3 regions of the Rhodococcus sp. NPDC127527 genome follow, and region 3 is predicted to be linked to each of the others. Evidence: riboswitches for the same ligand, from Rfam matches in the RefSeq annotation. Region 3 holds a riboswitch; each other region holds the start of a gene.
What was found. A riboswitch is a leader RNA that binds a small molecule or an ion and turns the genes downstream of it on or off. The one in region 3 is predicted to bind cobalamin.

Region 1: linked by a shared signal. The riboswitch ahead of ACFVH2_RS10905 (ABC transporter substrate-binding protein) and the one ahead of ACFVH2_RS21235 (magnesium chelatase subunit D family protein) in region 3 are both predicted to bind cobalamin.
Region 2: linked by a shared signal. The riboswitch ahead of ACFVH2_RS17520 (CbtB domain-containing protein) and the one ahead of ACFVH2_RS21235 (magnesium chelatase subunit D family protein) in region 3 are both predicted to bind cobalamin.

What each region holds. Positions count from the first base shown of each region.
Region 1 covers NZ_JBHXVP010000005.1:108,927-114,686, forward strand. Annotated here, with positions in the region: gene ACFVH2_RS10880 (aldehyde dehydrogenase family protein) at 1-142, opposite strand, end outside; gene ACFVH2_RS10885 (SelT/SelW/SelH family protein) at 290-586, opposite strand; gene ACFVH2_RS10890 (ferredoxin) at 583-1,323, opposite strand; gene ACFVH2_RS10895 (ABC transporter ATP-binding protein) at 1,320-2,132, opposite strand; gene ACFVH2_RS10900 (FecCD family ABC transporter permease) at 2,129-3,187, opposite strand; gene ACFVH2_RS10905 (ABC transporter substrate-binding protein) at 3,184-4,176, opposite strand; cobalamin riboswitch at 4,207-4,391, opposite strand; gene ACFVH2_RS10910 (phosphoribosylaminoimidazolesuccinocarboxamide synthase) at 4,460-5,341, shown strand; gene ACFVH2_RS10915 (S9 family peptidase) at 5,379-5,760, shown strand, end outside.
Region 2 covers NZ_JBHXVP010000010.1:100,830-106,589, forward strand. Annotated here, with positions in the region: gene ACFVH2_RS17495 (alpha/beta fold hydrolase) at 1-159, opposite strand, end outside; gene ACFVH2_RS17500 (MFS transporter) at 209-1,678, opposite strand; gene ACFVH2_RS17505 (MarR family winged helix-turn-helix transcriptional regulator) at 1,779-2,168, shown strand; gene mhuD (mycobilin-forming heme oxygenase MhuD) at 2,209-2,517, shown strand; gene ACFVH2_RS17515 (alpha/beta hydrolase) at 2,577-3,620, shown strand; cobalamin riboswitch at 3,663-3,792, shown strand; gene ACFVH2_RS17520 (CbtB domain-containing protein) at 3,817-4,011, shown strand; gene ACFVH2_RS17525 (CbtA family protein) at 4,002-4,838, shown strand; gene ACFVH2_RS17530 (DsbA family oxidoreductase) at 4,918-5,610, opposite strand.
Region 3 covers NZ_JBHXVP010000014.1:127,457-133,216, reverse strand. Annotated here, with positions in the region: gene mtr (mycothione reductase) at 1-939, opposite strand, end outside; gene ACFVH2_RS21245 (alpha/beta hydrolase) at 936-1,958, opposite strand; gene mqo (malate dehydrogenase (quinone)) at 2,078-3,625, shown strand; adenosylcobalamin (AdoCbl) riboswitch at 3,706-3,859, shown strand; gene ACFVH2_RS21235 (magnesium chelatase subunit D family protein) at 3,886-5,760, shown strand, end outside.

The DNA.
Region 1 (5,760 bases), on a different contig from region 3:
TGCCGCGCAGTTGTTCGATCCGCCACTGCGCCGATCTGGTTCGTCCGCTCGCGTAGGCATCTCGTAGCCTGGCGACGACGCCGGCTATTCCTTCTGTGGTATCCGAATCGATTGCGCCGGTGTCTGTCCGATCGGCGGTCATGGCGGCATCAGCTCCGTCGTGTGGGGCACGGTTGTGTCACACGACCGAATGCGCGCCTGGCTCGGCCGTGCGATCGGGTGCAGATTCACCCCCACATGCCTGCAGTCAACACTGGTCGCTCGTCGAGCGGCCGTCAAGACCCCGAGCTCAGTCGTTGCGTGTGCGGTCTGCATGGCCCAGATCGCGGCCCGGCGCGACCGCGTCACGCACCAGCTTCTTGAGCGTCACGATGTCGGGAAAACCACTGTCCCGCTTTCGATCCCACACGATTTCGTGGCCCGCGGTGACCTGGAAGATGCCGCCCGTACCGGGAACCAGTGCCACCTCGCCGAGTTCGGTGCCGAACGTGTTGAGCAGCTCCTGCGCCATCCAGCCGGCGCGCAGCAGCCAGTTGCACTGCGTGCAGTAGGTGATCGTGACGCGGGGCGACGCGGGGGCGGTCATGGCTCCAGGATCGCAGACCCGCGCCGGGCGCCGTGCCATTCGGTGACCGGCCGCCCGGCCACCAGGTGCTGATCGACGAGCCGGTCGACGCGGCCGGCGTGCAACCCGGCGTACCAGGCGTTGTCGGGGTGGACCACCACGACCGGCGCCTGGGAGCACGGGAACAGGCAGCCGGTCTGGGTGACGAGGACGTCGTCGTCACCCAGTCCGCGCGCCTCGAGCGCCTCGTCGAGGGCCTGCGCGGTCTCCGGGCCGCCCCGGGCCGAACAGCGCGGACCGCGGCACACCAGCACGTGCCGACCGAAACCCGGGACCTCGTCCCAGGCGGGGGAGGTGAGCGGTGCGGTGGTGGTCCGGGCAGGGGTGGTGGGGCCCGAGATCGCGGCGTCGAGCAGGCGTGCGTAGGCGTCGATGTCCGACAGCGGCGGCGCCAGCCGGACCTCCGGGGCGCCGGGTCCGCGTTCGCGCAGCCAGTGCCCGATCACGCGACGGAACCACGCGTCGATCTTGCGGTCCAGCACGGTCTGGGCGCTGACGACGACGATCTCGGTGGCGCCCGCGTCCGCGGCCTCGTCGAGCACCCCGGTGACACCGGGACCCGAACCCCCGAGCACCGCCATCCGGAAGACGTTGTCCGGGTGGCGGTTCCGCAGTGTCGCGAGCGCCCCGACCACCTGGTCGCGTGGATCGTCGCCGCGGTCGGTGGGGGCGGTGACGATCACCCAGCGCGTGCTCACGAGAGGTTCCTTTCGAGGCTTGCGTCGACGATGCCGCAGAGCACCACCATCGGCCGCCCGGTTCGGGGATGGGGTTGGACGAGGGCGTCGATCCCGTAGACGTCGGCCAGCAGGTCGGCGGTGAGCACCGACTCGGTCGGTCCCTCGGCGGCGACGCGTCCACCGCGCAGCACCACCAGGTGATCGCAGTACATCGCGGCGAGGTTGAGGTCGTGCATCGCCGCCACGGTCGTCAGGCCACGGACCCGGATCAGGTCGAGCAGCTCGACGGACGCCGACACGTCCAGGTGGTTGGTGGGCTCGTCGAGCAGCAGCACGCACGGTTTCTGCGCGAAGGCGCGCGCGAGCTGTGTCTTCTGTCTCTCGCCGCCGGACAGGCTCTGCCACAACCGGTGTCGCAGGTGGGTGATCCCGGCCATCGCGAGGCTCTCGGTGACCGCGCCGGCCGCGCCGACGGCGGCCGGTCGGGCCCAGCCGCCACGACGCGGGATCACGCCGAGTTCGACGATCTGCTCGACCGTCAGTTCCAGCTCGGTGGCCGAATGCTGTTCCACCAGGGCGACGGTCCGGGCGAAGTCGCGCCGGTGCATCTCGGTCGCGGGTCTGTCGTCGATCACGACGCGCCCGCTGTCGGGACGCGCGAGCCGGGCGATCGCCGAGAGCAGCGACGTCTTGCCGGAACCGTTGGGGCCGATCAGTCCGGTGACGCGCCCGGCCGGTGCCACACACGTCACGGCGTCGAGGATCGTCGTGCCGCCCTGCGACCAGGTCACCGCCTCGACCCGGATCTCCGGCGAGTGATGGCTCACGTCCGGGCCCCCCGTCGGCGGAGCAGCCACACGAACGCCGGAACGCCGACGACGGCGGTGACGATGCTGATCGGTAGTTCGCGTCCCGGCAGCACACTGCGCGCGGCGACGTCGGCCCACACCAGCAGCAGCGCGCCCAGCAGGGCCACCACCGGGAGCAGGCGCGCGTGCAGCGGCCCGACCAGCATCCGCGCCGCGTGCGGCACCACGAGCCCGACGAAGCCGATCACCCCGGCCTGCGCGACCAGCGCCGCCGTGCACAGCGACGCCGCCGCGTACAGCACCCACCGCGACCGTTCGACGTGGGTGCCCAGGCTCGCGGCGGCGCGTTCCCCGAAGGCGAACGAGTCGAGCACCCGGCTGTGGGCGAGCACGACCGCGACGGTCACCGCCAGGACGATCAGAATGCCGACCAGCCCCGACCACCGCACGCCGGCGACTGAGCCGAGCGTCCACGTCAGGACCCGGTGCGCGGCGTCCCGGTCGCCGAGCAGCACCAGCGCCGACGTGAGGGCAGCGGCGAACTGTCCCACCGCGATCCCGGCGAGGACGAGTCGACCGGGCAGCAGCGCGCCGGACCGCGACGTCGCGATCACGAACACCAGCAGCAGGCTGCCGAGGGCGCCAAGGAAGGCGGCCGAGGAGACCGCGCCGAAACCGAAGGCGCCCAACGTGCTCACCTCGGTGGTGAGGGCCAGGACCGCGCCCAGCGACGCGCCCCCGGACATGCCGAGCAGGTACGGGTCGGCCAGCGGGTTGCCGGTGAGCGACTGCAACACCGCCCCGCACAGCGCCAGGCCCGCGCCGATCGCCGCGGCCGCGAGCACCCGCGGCATCCGAAGATCGACGACGATGTGCGTGGTCAGCAGGTCGGTTCCCGTCCCGATGCCGAGACGCCCGGCGATCGCCTCGACGACGGTGCCGAACGACAGGTCGGCCGCGCCGATCACGACCCCGGCCGCGCAGCTGGCGACGAGCAGCACGGCCAGGATCGCCGTCCAGCCGGTGGCCGTCGTCGCGGCCACCCGGGCGGGCACCCGGGTCCGCACGCTCATGCGTGGCCGCCGCCCAGTTGCTCGGCGACCAGTGCCGCGCCCTCGATCAGCCGCGGACCGGGCGTGCTCGCCGAGAACGGCACCACGACGAAGGCGTTGTCACGCACGGCCTTCAGGTCTCGCAACGCGGGATCGTTGCGGAGGTAGTTCTTCTTCTCCTCGGCGGTGTCCCACGATGCGTCGGCGAGCACGATGACGTCCGGGTTCGCGGCCAGGACCGTCTCCCAGCTGCCGTCGGCCCAGGCCGCGTCGGTCGCGGCGAAGACGTTCGTGCCGCCGACCGCGTCGATGATCAGCTGCGGGCCGCCCCGATTGCCACCGACAAAGGGCGTGGTGGTCTTGCTGTCGTACCAGAGGATCGTCCTGCCCCGCGCCGCTGCGTGCGACTCGACGCCGGCGAGCGTCTCCCGCATCCCGGCGACCACCGCCTCGGCCTCGCCCTCGTGGCCGAACAGGGTGCCGTAGTCGGTGATCTCCGTCGCGATCGAATCCCAGGTGACCGGGGGCCGCTTCGACTTGTCCTTGCAGCCGAACGGCGAGACGTAGGTGGCGATGCCGAGCTCGTCGAACGACTCCTGCGAGCCGACGGCCTTGTCGTCGAAGGCGCTCGAGTACGACGCCGTCACCAGGTCGGGCTTCGCCTCGAGCAGTGCCTCGCGGCTCGGGTAGTCCTTCTCGTCGAGCACCGGGACCTGTGCGTAGGCGGCCTGCCACTGCGGCGCGACGGTGTCGTCGAGGTAGGCGGTGCCGGCCATCCGGGCCTGCGCGCCGATCGAGAGCGCGGTCTCGGTGGCGCCCTGGTTGAGGGTGACGGCGCGGTCGGCGGGCCCGCGGAGGGTGACCGTGCGCCCGCAGTTCTGCAGCGACACCGTCGCGGCCGCATCGGTGTCGGAGGGGCTGGTGGACGCGCCGCACGCGGCCACCGCGAACGCCGCGACCGTCGACGCCGCTACCGCGCCGAGGACTCGGGGGGAGAAAAGGGTACGCAAAGCGACCCGCCTTCCATGACTCGTGGAAAACGTGCAGGTATGCGTCACGGCCGGTCTCCTGGCTCGGCAGGATCAGCCGCCGACCACGCCTTCCCGGACTCGAACGTCCAGTGGCCGGGGCCGAACCCCTGGTAGTCGACGTACCTGCTCACAGTGGCGAGTACCGCGCCGGCTTCGCACCGGACTTCCCGAACACCGCGACAACGGTTGCAGGATAGACCAACGCCCGCGGCGGGCGATCGCCCACGAGTGGCCGGGGGAGTGACCCGATAGGGTTGGCCACGTGCGCCCCTCACTCTCCGACTACGCCCACCTGGCCGGCGGCAAGGTCCGTGACCTCTACACGATCGACGACGAGCACCTGCTGCTCGTCGCCAGTGACCGGATCTCCGCCTACGACCACATCCTGAGCACTCCGATTCCCGACAAGGGACGCGTGCTCACCGCGATGAGCGTCTTCTTCTTCGAGGAGCTCGGCGGGCACAACCACCTCGCGGGCGCGCCCGACGACGAGCGCATCCCCGAGGAGGTGCTCGGTCGCGCACTGGTGGTCAAGAAGCTGGACATGGTGCCGGTCGAGTGCGTGGCCCGCGGCTACCTCACCGGCTCGGGGCTGTCGGACTACCAGCGGACCGGTGCGGTGTGCGGCGTCGAGCTGCCCGCCGGGCTGGTCGAGGCCAGCAAGCTGCCGGACCCGATCTTCACCCCCGCCACCAAGGCGGCGCTCGGCGATCACGACGAGAACGTGGACTTCGCGACGGTCGTGGACCAGCTGGGCACGGACCTGGCGGTCAAGCTGCGCGAGGACACCCTCGACATCTACTTCCGGGCCGCCAGCTTCGCCGCGGACCGGGGAATCATCTTGGCCGACACCAAGTTCGAATTCGGCCTCGACGCCGAGGGCAACCTGGTGCTCGCCGACGAGGTGCTCACCCCCGACTCGTCCCGGTACTGGCCCGCGGACGGCTACGAGCCGGGCCGGGTGCAGCCGAGCTTCGACAAGCAGTTCGTCCGGAACTGGCTGACCGGGCCCGAGTCGGGCTGGGACCGGGCCTCGGACACGCCACCGCCGCCGCTGCCGCCGGAGATCGTCGAGGCGACCCGCAGCAGGTACATCGAGGCCTACGAGCGGATCTCCGGGTTGTCCTTCGCCGACTGGGTGTAGCCGTCACGCGGGGCCGGGGTGCGCATAGGGTGGCGGCATGAGTTCGCCTGTCACCCCGGTCCCCGCCACGGCGGTCGCGCCGGTCGCGAAGAAGGTCCCGCACGAGCGCACCCACCACGGCGACACCTTCGTCGACAACTACGAGTGGTTGCGGGTCAAGGACGACCCGGAGGTCGTCGCCTACCTGGAGGCGGAGAACGCGTACACCGAGGCGCGGACCGCGCACCTCGCCCCGCTGCGGGAGTCGATCTTCCAGGAGATCAAGTCGCGCACGCAGGAGACCGACCTGTCGGTGCCGTCCCGGATGGGACAGTGGTGGTACTACTCGCGCAGCTACGAGGGCAAGCAGTACGGCGTGCAGTGCCGCTGCCCGATCGCGGGCCCGGACGACTGGACCCCGCCCGAGCTGTCCGCCGACA
Region 2 (5,760 bases), on a different contig from region 3:
CTCGGCGGGAGCGGGCCTGCCGTGCCCGGCCGCGTCGAAGGTGTAGACGTGTCCGTGCTCGCGCAGCCACGGCACGTGCCTGCGCCAGGTCCTGGCGCTGCCCATCAGTCCGTGGAGCAACAGAATCGGCCGACCGGTCCCACCCTCGTCATGCAGCACGGCACCGAGGTTAACCCGGTGCCGTGCCGCATCGACGCCCCTGGTGCTGTCAGCCCCGGTCGAGCACCGGTACCGCCGGGTACCTACGTCGCCGCAGCAGCGGGGACACGGTGACCGCCAGCCCGACCAGTGCCACGCCGGTGACGAGCACCAGCCCGGGCCGGAACTGGTCGAAGCTCGCGGTGGCCGCTCCCGCTGCGTGCGAGCCGCCGGTGACGAGCGCGGTGGTCAGCGCCAGCACCAGGGCCGCGCCGACCTGCATCGAGGTCTGCACGAGGCCCGAGGCCAGACCCTGCTCGGAGTCGTCCACGCCCGCGGTGGCCTGCGCCATGATCGAGGTGAAGCCGAACGCGAAGCCGAACCCGAGCAGGATGACGCTCGGCATGATCGCAACGACGTAGGTGGGCTGGTCACTGCCGACGAACAGGAACCACAGGTAGCCCGCGCTGAGCGAGCCGATCGCGGCGATGATCATCCGCGGCGTCCCGAAGCGGTCCACGAGTCGGCCGACGAACGGTGAGATCACCGCGACGATCAGCCCCGCCGGGAGCAGTGCCATTGCCATCTTCAGCGGCGACCAGCCGAGTCCCGACTGCAGGAAGATCGTCATCATGAACTGGAAGCTCAGGTAGGAACCGAACAGCGCGATGATGCTCAGGTTGGCGCGCACGATCGCGCCGACCCGCAGGATGCTCAACCGAACCAGTGGATGCGCAATTCGCTTCTCCACCACGACGAACGAGGTGAGCAGCGTGGCCGCGAGGGCGAAGAGTCCGAGCGTGAGCGGAGCCGCCCAGCCACGCGCTGGTGCGGACACGACCGTGTAGACGGCGAGCATCATGCCCGCGACGAGGGTGACCGCACCCGCGAGGTCGTGCCCGCCGGTATCGGCCGGCCGGTCCCGCGGGATGAGAACGACGGCGGCGCCAAGGGCGGCGACCGCGAACGGCACCGGCATCAGGAACGTCCATCGCCACCCGGCGCTGGTCAGCAGTCCGCCCAGGATCAACCCGGAGGAGTAGCCGCTGGCGCCGAAGACGGAGAAGATCGACAGCGCGCGGTTGCGGGCAGGCCCCTCCTTGAAGGTGGTGGTCAGGATCGACATCGCGGTCGGCGCGGTGAAGGCCGCGGCGAGGCCCTTCACGAAGCGGGTCACGATGAGCAGGGTGCCGTCGTCGACGAGCCCGCCGACCAGCGAGGCCAGGGCGAAGACCGCCAGAGCCACCAGGAAGACGTTGCGCCTGCCGAGCAGGTCGGCCGTGCGCCCACCGAGCAGCAGCAGGCCACCGAAGCCGAGCACGTAGCCGTTGATGATCCATTGCAGCGAGGTGGTGTCGAGGCCGAGTTCGGTACCGATGGACGGCAGTGCGACGCCCACCATGGAGACGTCGAGCCCGTCGAGGAACATCACGACGCACAGCACCGCGAGGATCCCCCAGAGCCGGGCCGTCCAACCTTGTTGGGCCCCCGGCGAATCCGTTGTCGTGGTCAGGTTCGGGATGGATTCGGTGATGGTCACGAATGAGACAGTAGATGCATGTGCAATCAATGTGCAAGCACTAATTCTGTTTGCATTTATTTTGCTTGCACCGATTCGGGGGGCGAACTAGGATGCGGCCATGACCTCACCCGCGGAGCTGCGCGACACCTGGCGCACCCTGCTGACCCGGTACAACGGCATCGCCTGCGAACTCGACCGGCGGATGCAGAGCGCCCACGGGCTGAGCATGAGCGACTTCGAGACCCTGGACCGCCTGATGTCGGTCACCTGCAAGCACCCGCGCATGCAGGAGCTGGCGGCCGACATGTACCTGAGCCCGAGCGCGCTCTCGCGCAGCGTGGCCCGGCTGGAGAAGGCCGGGCTGGTGTCGCGGTCGCTGTGCGAATCCGACCGGCGCGGCGTCTTCGTCGACGTGACGGATGCCGGGCGCGCGGTCCACGCGGACGCCGCCGGGATCCAGCTGACGGTGCTCGCCGAGCACCTCGGCGAGCCCACCGACGCCGGCTGACCGCACCACTCCGCGAGGCGTCGCGAGTACGCTCGCGGCCATGGCAGTCGTGAAGATCAACGCAATCGAGGTGCCCGCGGGCGCCGGTCCCGAACTCGAGAAGCGGTTCGCGCAGCGCGCGGACGCCGTCGAGAACTCCCCCGGATTCCTGGGCTTCCAGCTGTTGCGCCCGACCGGCGGCGAGACCCGCTACTTCGTGGTCACCCAGTGGGAGTCCGAGGATGCCTTCGCGGCCTGGCGCGACGGTGACGCCCGCGCCGCCCACGCCGGCGAGGCGCGCAAGCCCGTCGCCACCGGCGCCTCCCTGCTCGAGTTCGAGGTCGTGCTCGACGTCGCCGCCAAGGCATAGGGACGCCCGAGCCCGGAGAAACCCGGTCTGGTACTGATCGCGCCGGTAGATTCACTCGTATGACCGCGGTAGTCGACTCCGCGAAACGGCACACCCTGCAGGCGTTGCTGTCGCTGCCCCCCGGCATCGTCCGCCGCCTCGCAGGGCGGCCGGTGGAGATCGAGGGCAACGTCCTCGACCCCGAGATGCAGCTCGTCCTCGCGCTGCGCAAGATCGAGGGCGCGGCCATCGAGGAACGACCGATTCCGAGCGGCCGACGCGCGCTTGTCGACGCCGCCAAGGCGGTCGGCGGCGACCTGCCGATCGGCGCGGTCACCGACCTCGACATCGACGGTCCGGGCGGCCCGCTCCGGCTGCGCTTCTACACCCCGCGCAAGTTGACCGCGGCGTCGCCGGCCCTGTTCTTCGTCCACGGCGGCGGATTCATCTACGGCGACCTCGAATCCCACGACGCGATGTGCCGTTTCCTCGCCGAGCGGGCGGGAGTCCGGGTGGTCGCCGTCGACTACCGGCTCGCCCCCGAATCGCCCTTCCCCGCGGCCGTCGACGACGTCGAGGCGGCGTACTCGTTCGTGACCGCCAACGCGACGGGCCTGGGCATCGACCCGGACCGCATCGCCGTCGGCGGTGACAGCGCGGGCGGCAATCTCGCCGCGGTGCTCGCCCAGCGCGCCACCCGCGGGCAGGTCGGGGCGCCGCCCGTCTTCCAGTTGCTGATCTATCCCGCGGTGGATTTCGCCGTGAAGCGGCCCAGCCGGACGACCTTCGCGACTGGGTTCTTCCTGAACAAACGGTTCACGGACCTCACCGAGGCGAGCTACCCGCCCGCCGGGGTGGACCTGACCGACCCGCTGCTGTCCCCGATCTACGGCGACCTGACAGGCCTGCCGCCCGCCTGTGTCGTGACGGCCGGATTCGACCCGTTGCGCGACGAGGGCGACGACTACGCCGAGAAGCTCCGCGAAGCGGGGGTGCAGGTGCAGCACGTCCGCGAGCCCGGGCTGATCCACTCCTTCGCGAACATGGTGGGCGTCGGGCGCTCGGGGCCCGAGGCAATGGGACGGGCCGCGGCCGCGCTGCGGAAGGCCGTCTCCGCCCCGTAGCCGTTCCTCGCCGGGACGGCATCGATTGACACCACCGCCGGGTCAGTGCGAGAGTGCGCTGGTAATAGCGATGGCTGACGGGAATCCGGCGAAAGTCCGGAGCGGTCGCGCCACTGTGATCGAGGCACCGCCTCGACAGCCAGACACCGTGGCCATCGCCTGGACTTTTGAGGGACGCGCAATCCCAGGAGGAACCATGGCACTCGTTCACACCCCCAGCAAGGCAACCGATTCCATCGGCATTGCGATGATCATCGCGGGCGTGGTCCTGCTCGCGATGCTGACCCTGTACCTGGTCGGCTTCGACCAGGGTGCGGTCTCGCGCGGCGGCATGTACATGCACGAGCTGATGCACGACGGTCGCCACCTGCTGGGCCTGCCGTGCCACTGACCGACGCCTTCACGAAACTCCTCATCCGCGGCCTGCTGGCCGGCCTCGTCGCCGGCCTGCTGGCCGGCGCCGTCGCGTTCGTGATCGGCGAACCGCACATCGACGCGGCCATCGCGATCGAGGAGTCCGCATCCGCTCCGGCCGAGCACGCGGCGACGCCGCACGAGCACAACGCCGCATCCGTGCACACCGACGCGACCGAGCATCCCGATGAACCTGCCGCCGAGTCGTCAGGCCACTCGCACGGCGGAGACGCGCTGGTCAGTCGCGACGGTCAGCGGTTCGGACTGTTCCTGGCCACCACGTTCGCCGGGCTCGCACTGGGCGCGATCTTCGCGGTCGTCGCCCACTACGCGCGGCGGGTGAGCACTCTGTCCGGGCCGGTCCTGGGTCTGTGCCTCGCCGGCCTCGGCTGGCTAGCCATCGAGGCGGTGCCGTTCTTCAAGTACCCGGCCAACCCGCCCGCCGTCGGCGACCCGGACACCATCGACAAGCGCACCTGGCTCTGGCTCGCATCGGTGCTGCTCGGACTGCTCGCGGTCGGGCTCGCGGCGTACGCGGCGAGGATCGTCTCGGCGCACCAGTTCCTGACCGTGCGCATCGCGGTGCCGCTGCTGGTGTTCCTGGTGGTCGTGGCGATCGGGTACGTCGCGCTCCCCGGCGTCAACGAAGTCGGCAGCGATTTCCCCGCCACGTTGTTGTGGGAGTTCCGAGTCTCCTCGTTGGCCATCCAGGCGACGCTGTGGCTCGCACTCGGACTCGGCTTCGCGTTCCTCACCGAACGCGCCACCCGAGCACGGAACGCGGCGCTCGACGCGGTCCGCTAGGACCACCTGCCCCTTCCCGAATGGCCCATCCGTTCAGTTGGACTGAACGGATGGGCCATTCGGGAGGCAGGGGCTCTGGTCAGACGGCGCAGGAGCCGTCGGAGCACGTCTCGCCGTCCGACTCGGCGCCGTCGAGGGTGACGATGGCGCCCGACTGCGCGTAGGCCTGCTCGAGCAACTGGGTGAACACCTCGACCGGCTGCGCACCGGAGACCCCGATGGCCCGGTTCGCGACGAAGAACGGGACACCGGTGACACCCAGCGCGCGGGCCTCGGCGATGTCGGACCGCACCCGGTCGGCCGCGGCGTCGCCGTCGAGGGCCGCACGCACGTGCTCGGCGTCCAACCCGACCTCTCCCGCGATCCTCACCAGCTCGGCGCGGTCGTCGACGACCCGGCCCTCGCTGAAGTGTGCGCGAAACAGCGCCGCCATCACGTCTCGCCCGCGATCGCCCGCGAGGTGCACCAACCGGTGCGCGTCGAAGGTGTTCGCAGCGATGACCGTGTCGAAGTCCATCGTCAGGCCGTCCGCAGCCGCCGCCGACGCGACGTGGGCGAACATCTGCCTGACCTGCTCGGCGGGCATGCCCTTCTGCTGGACGAGAGCCTCGAGTTCACCGACGCGGGCGCCCACCGGGGTGTCCGGCGCGAGCTGGTAGGACCGCCACACGACCTCGACTCGGTCGCGGTGCTCGAATGACGCGAGCGCGGCCTCGAAGCGGCGTTTACCGATGTAGCACCACGGACACGCGATGTCGGACCACACCTCCATCAGGACGGCCGGTGCGGCGGGGGCGGACGGGGCTGCGACTGGTTCTGTGCTCACAACTGGTTGAAACGTCCACCATTATCGTGGTGTTCCCGAGGCTCGCACGACGAACAGTCGACCGTTCGCCCTCGCGAACGGTTCAACCGCATCCAC
Region 3 (5,760 bases):
GGCCACGTGCTTGAGCTGGTGCGGTGAGGAGACGTCACCGAGAGCGAAGACGCCCTCGGCGGTGGTGCGCTGGAACTCGTCGACCACGACCCGGCCGTCGGTGTGGACGGCGATCCCCGCGGACTCGGCCCCGATCCGATCGCCGTTCGGGGTGCGCCCCGTCGCCACCAGCAGGGTGTCACCGGTGACCACCGTCCCGTCCGCGAGCGTCACCCGCACCTCGCCGGGACCACCCGCGACCTCGGTCACCGAATTGCCCAGGTGCACATCCCATTTCCGCCGCGCCAGGTCGGTGAACCGCTGCGAGACGTCGGTGTCGAGATCGCGCAGCAGGCGCTCGCCCCGGCCGATGATCGACACCCGGCTACCGAAGGCGGAGAAGACGTGCGCGAACTCGGACGCGATGAACCCGCTCCCCACGATCACCAGGTGCTCGGGCAGTGCCGGCAGCCGCATGATGTCGTCGTTGGTGAAGTACGGGACGCCGCTGCGGCTGATCTCGTCGGGGACGATCGGACGCGAACCGGCCGCCACCACCACCTGGTCGGCGGTGATCACCTCCCCGGTCCCGGTTCGGATCTCCCGCGGACCCACGAACGTGGCGTATCCGGAATACAGTGTGGTGTTGGGGTTCTCGTCGCGCCGGTAGCGCTCGCCGCCCGCCGAGATCGGGTCGATCCGGTCGAAGACCCGGTCGACGATGTCCGACCACCGCACCTTCTCCACGCGCGCGTCGACGCCGTACCGGCTCGCGTGCTGTATCGCCCGCGCCACCTCGGCGGCGTAGACGAACATCTTTGTCGGGATGCACCCGACGTTCAGGCAGGTGCCGCCGAAGGTTCCGCCCTCGAGAATGGCCACCCGCATGTCGGCGAACCGGTCGTCGAGAATTGTGTTGCCGGAACCGGATCCGATGATCGCGAGATCGAAGTGGTTCACGCGCCCTGCCCGTCCAGCCAGCCCAACCACTGGTCCACCTCGTCGAAGGCCTGCTTGCGCGGAACCTCGCGGGACAGGAACACGTCGTGCCGGGCCCCCTCGATCGGCACGATCGTGGTGCGGTCGCCGAGGCAGCCCGCCCACTTCGCGATCTGCTCGACGTCGAGGATCAGGTCCGCCACCTCGGACTTCTCCGTGTACCGCAGGGAGTAGTGCGTCGCCTTGGACCGCAGGATCAGGGACGGGACACCGATGTCGAGGCCGCGGTGCAGGCGGGCGTGACCGCGCCGGATCGCCCGCATCCATCCGAAAGTGACGGGAAAGCCGGTCAGCGGCTTCCAGTCGAGGTTGTAGTCCCACTCGCCACCGTGGTCGCGGTGCAGGGTCCGCCCGTACACGTCGGCGGGCGGCTGCTTGATCACCAGCTTCTCCTTCACCCGGCCGACCGCGTCGACCGCCACCGTGCCGACGCTGCGCAGGTAGGACGGGCCCTGCAGGTCGAACCACGGGCTGTTGAGGACGAGCCCGCGGACGCCCGCGCCTGCGCTGCCGCCGGGTCGCGCGTTGAGGCGGTCGAGCCACAGCGGCAGGATCAGCCCGCCGGTGGAGTGCGCGGTCAGCAGCACGGACCCCTCGCCGGCTCCACTCGAGTCCCCACTCGACCCGCCGACGTCCTCGCGGACGAGGGACAGCGCGCGGTCGAGCTCCGCGTCGTAGAAAGAGAGATCAGTCACGAAATGCGGCGTCTGGCCCGCGCGCAGGGACCTGCCGCACTTGCGCAGGTCCAGCGCGTAGAACGCGTAGCCCTGCTCGTGGAAGTGCTCCGCGAGATGCTTCTGGAAGAAGTAGTCGGTGAATCCGTGCACGTAGAGCACGGCGCGACGGGTGCCGGGGGCGTCCTCGGGGCGGTATCGAACCAGGGTAGCCAGGACGTCGCCCTCGCCGTCCGGATCCGCCCCGAGCGGGATCGTCAGCTGCTCATATCCTTCACCAAGAAGGTCCGGTGCCCATGTAGTCACAGATCACAACAGTAATGTGCGGGAAACCTCCCCGCAGGGGGGCACAATTGGGTGAGGTTAACGGCCCATATACGCCCGGGTAACCTGTCGGCTGCAGTCGGTGTGACTGCCCACTGCCAATGGACAAGGAAGTCGATTCTCCAGTGTCAGAAAACAACGCAGTACAGACCAAGACCGATGTCGTGCTCGTCGGTGCGGGCATCATGAGCGCCACCCTCGGCGCCCTCCTTCGTGAGCTGCAGCCGGACTGGTCGATCAGCGTGTTCGAGCGGCTCGACGCCGCCGCCGCGGAGAGCAGCGACCCGTGGAACAACGCGGGCACCGGGCACTCGGCACTGTGCGAGCTCAACTACACCCCGGAGAACGCCGACGGCTCGGTCGACATCGCCAAGGCGATCAACGTCAACGAGCAGTTCCAGGTCTCGCGGCAGTTCTGGGCCCACGCGGTCGAGAAGGGCATTCTCACCGAGCCCCGCGAGTTCATCAACCCGATCCCGCACGTGAGCTTCGTGCACGGCGCAGAGAACGTGAAGTACCTGCGGGCGCGGTACGACGCCCTCGCCGGGCACCCGCTGTTCGCCGGCATGGAGTACACCGAGCGTCCGGAGGAGTTCGCCCGCCGCCTGCCGTTGATGGCCAAGGGTCGCGACTTCTCCGACCCCGTCGCGCTGAACTGGACCGACGGCGGCACCGACGTCGACTTCGGCGCGCTCACCAAGCAGCTGCTCGGCCATGTCGGCGCCTCCGGCGGACTGGTGTACTTCGGTCACGAGGTCACCGACATCTCGAAGCAGTCCGACGGCACCTGGGACGTGAAGGTCCACAACCGTCGCACGGGCGCCCGCCGGAAGGTCAACGCGAAGTTCGTGTTCGTCGGCGCGGGCGGCGGTGCGCTGCACCTGCTGCAGAAGTCCGGCATCGCGGAGGCCAAGGGCTTCGGCGGGTTCCCGGTCAGCGGCGCCTTCCTGCGCTGCACCAATCCCGAGCTCATCGCGCAGCACCGCGCCAAGGTGTACGGCAAGGCGGCCGTCGGCGCGCCGCCGATGTCGGTGCCGCACCTGGACACCCGCGTCATCGGCGGCAAGCCCGGACTGCTGTTCGGCCCCTACGCCGGCTGGTCGCCGAAGTTCCTCAAGGAGGGCCGGGTCACCGACCTGCCCGGTTCGGTCAAGCCGAACAACCTGCTGTCCATGCTCGGCGTGGGTGTCTCCGAGCTCGGTCTGGTGAAGTACCTGGTCAGTGAGCTGACCAAGTCGGAGGCCGGCCGCATCGAGACCCTGCAGGAGTTCGTGCCGAAGGCGCTCGACAAGGACTGGGAGCTCATCACCGCGGGGCAGCGCGTCCAGGTCATCCGCCGGGCCAAGGGCAAGGGCGGCGTGCTCGAGTTCGGCACCGCGGTGGTCAGCGCCGCGGACGGCAGCATCGCCGGCCTGCTCGGCGCCTCGCCGGGCGCCTCGACCGCGGTCCCCGCGATGCTCGACGTGATGCAGCGTTGCTTCGGCGAGCAGTACAAGGCCTGGGAGCCGCAGCTCAAGCAGATGGTGCCCTCGCTCGGGGTCAAGCTCTCGGACAACGAGTCCCTCTTCCGTGAGGTGTGGGACTGGTCCAACCGCGTGCTGCAGCTCGAATCCTCGGACGCGGTCGCCACCACGGCCGCCGCCGTCTGACCCAGGCACACCGAACCGCCGCCGTCATCGCGCCCACCGGGCGCGGTGGCGGCGGCGGTCGTTGCGCCCGATAGAGTCACCCTCGAACAATGTCCCTGCCGCGGGGAAGTCCTGTGCAAGTCAGGCACGGTCCCGCCACTGTGACGGTGCCCGACCCGGTCGGGAGCCGGAGTCAGATCGCCGCGGTAGAGGATCGACTCCGACCCTCGGCGCGGACACCGGGGAGTGAAGGGAATTGCACTGTGGCACAGCTGAGTTCGATGACGCAGACCCGTCCGGAACCGGGCTTCCCGTTCAGTGCGATCGTCGGCCAGGACCAGCTGCGGCTCGCACTCACGCTGTGCGCGGTGCATCCCGGCATCGGCGGTGTGCTGGTGCGCGGCGAGAAGGGCACCGCCAAGTCCACCGTGGTCCGCGCACTCGCCGCGCTGCTGCCGCCGGTGTCCGGAGACGACGGGACGCGGCCCGCCCGGCTGGTCGAACTGCCGGTCGGTGCCACCGAGGACCGCGTGGTGGGGTCGCTGGACCTCGAGAAGGTCCTCCGGGACGGCGAGCGGGCGTTCCAGCCCGGACTGCTGGCTGCCGCGCACGACGGCGTGCTCTACGTCGACGAGGTGAACCTGCTGCACGACCACCTGGTCGACGTGCTGCTCGACGCCGCCGCGATGGGACGCGTGCACATCGAGCGCGACGGCGTCTCGCACTCGCATCCGGCCCGATTCGTGCTGGTCGGCACCATGAACCCAGAGGAGGGTGAGCTGCGCCCGCAGCTGCTCGACCGGTTCGGGTTGGCCGTCGACGTCGCCGCGTCGCGGGAGGTGGACACCCGCATGCAGGTGGTGCGCCGCCGGCTCGACTTCGAGTCCGACCCCGCCGCCTTCGCCGCCCGATACGCCGACCAGGACCTCGCCCTGGCCCAGCGGATCGCGGCCGCGCGCCAGGCCCTCGCCGGTGTCGAGCTGAGCGACACCGAACTGCGCCGGATCGCGGCCCTGTGCGCCTCCTTCGACGTCGACGGCATGCGGGCCGACCTGGTGCTCGCCCGGACCGCCACCGCGCACGCCGCGTGGCGCGGCGCGACGGCGGTCACCGAGGAGGACGTCCGGGTGGCCGCCGAGCTCACCCTGCCGCACCGGCGTCGCCGCGACCCCTTCGACGAGCCGGGCCTGGACCCGCAGCAGCTCGAGGACGCCATGCGTGACGCCGCCGAGCAGGCGAACCAGCCCGAGCCGGAGCCCGACCCCGACGGACCCGGCGGCGGCGCGCCCGCGCCCGAGTCCGACGGGCCCGCGTCCCCCGGCGATGCCCAGCAGTCCGCGGAGCCGAGCGAGAGCGAACAGTCCGGCCCGGCTCGCGCCCCCGAGCGTCCGGCCGCCGCGCCGTCGGCACAGTTCAAGACCCGACTGCTGACCATCCCCGGAGTCGGCGAGGGTGCGCCGGGGCGCCGTTCGCGCTCGCGCTCGCAGCAGGGACGGGTCGTGCGCTCGACCACCACGCCCGGTCGCGGCCTGCACCTGGTCGGCACGCTCTTCGCCGCCGCCGAGCACCAGGTCTCCCGTGGCCGTACCGAAGGTCCGATGGTGTTGGTGCCCAAAGATATTCGTGGAGCGGAACGCGAGGGTCGGGAGGGCAACCTGGTGGTCTTCGTGGTCGATGCGTCGGGCTCGATGGCGGCGCGCGACCGGCTCTCCGCCGTCACCGGTGCGGTGATCTCGCTGCTGCGGGACGCCTACCAGCGCCGCGACAAGGTCGCCGTGATCACCGTGCGCGGGACTGCCGCGGAACTCGTGCTGCCGCCGACCTCGTCGGTGGACGTGGCGGTGCGTCGACTCCGGTCGCTGCGCACCGGCGGCAGGACCCCGCTCGCCCAGGGCTTCCTGAAGGCGCGTGAGGTGGTGCTCCGCGAGAAGGTCCGGGACCCGCAGCGTCGCGCGATGGTCGTCGCGCTGACCGATGGACGGGCCACCGGCGGAACCGATCCGGTGCACCGCGCCCGGGTCGCCGCGGGCCTGCTGGCCGACACGTCCGTGGCCTCGGTGGTCGTCGACTGCGAGTCCGGCATGGTCCGGCTCGGCCTGGCACGCGAGCTGGCCACCGCCATGCGCGGCGCGTACGTCCGGATCGACGAGCTGTCC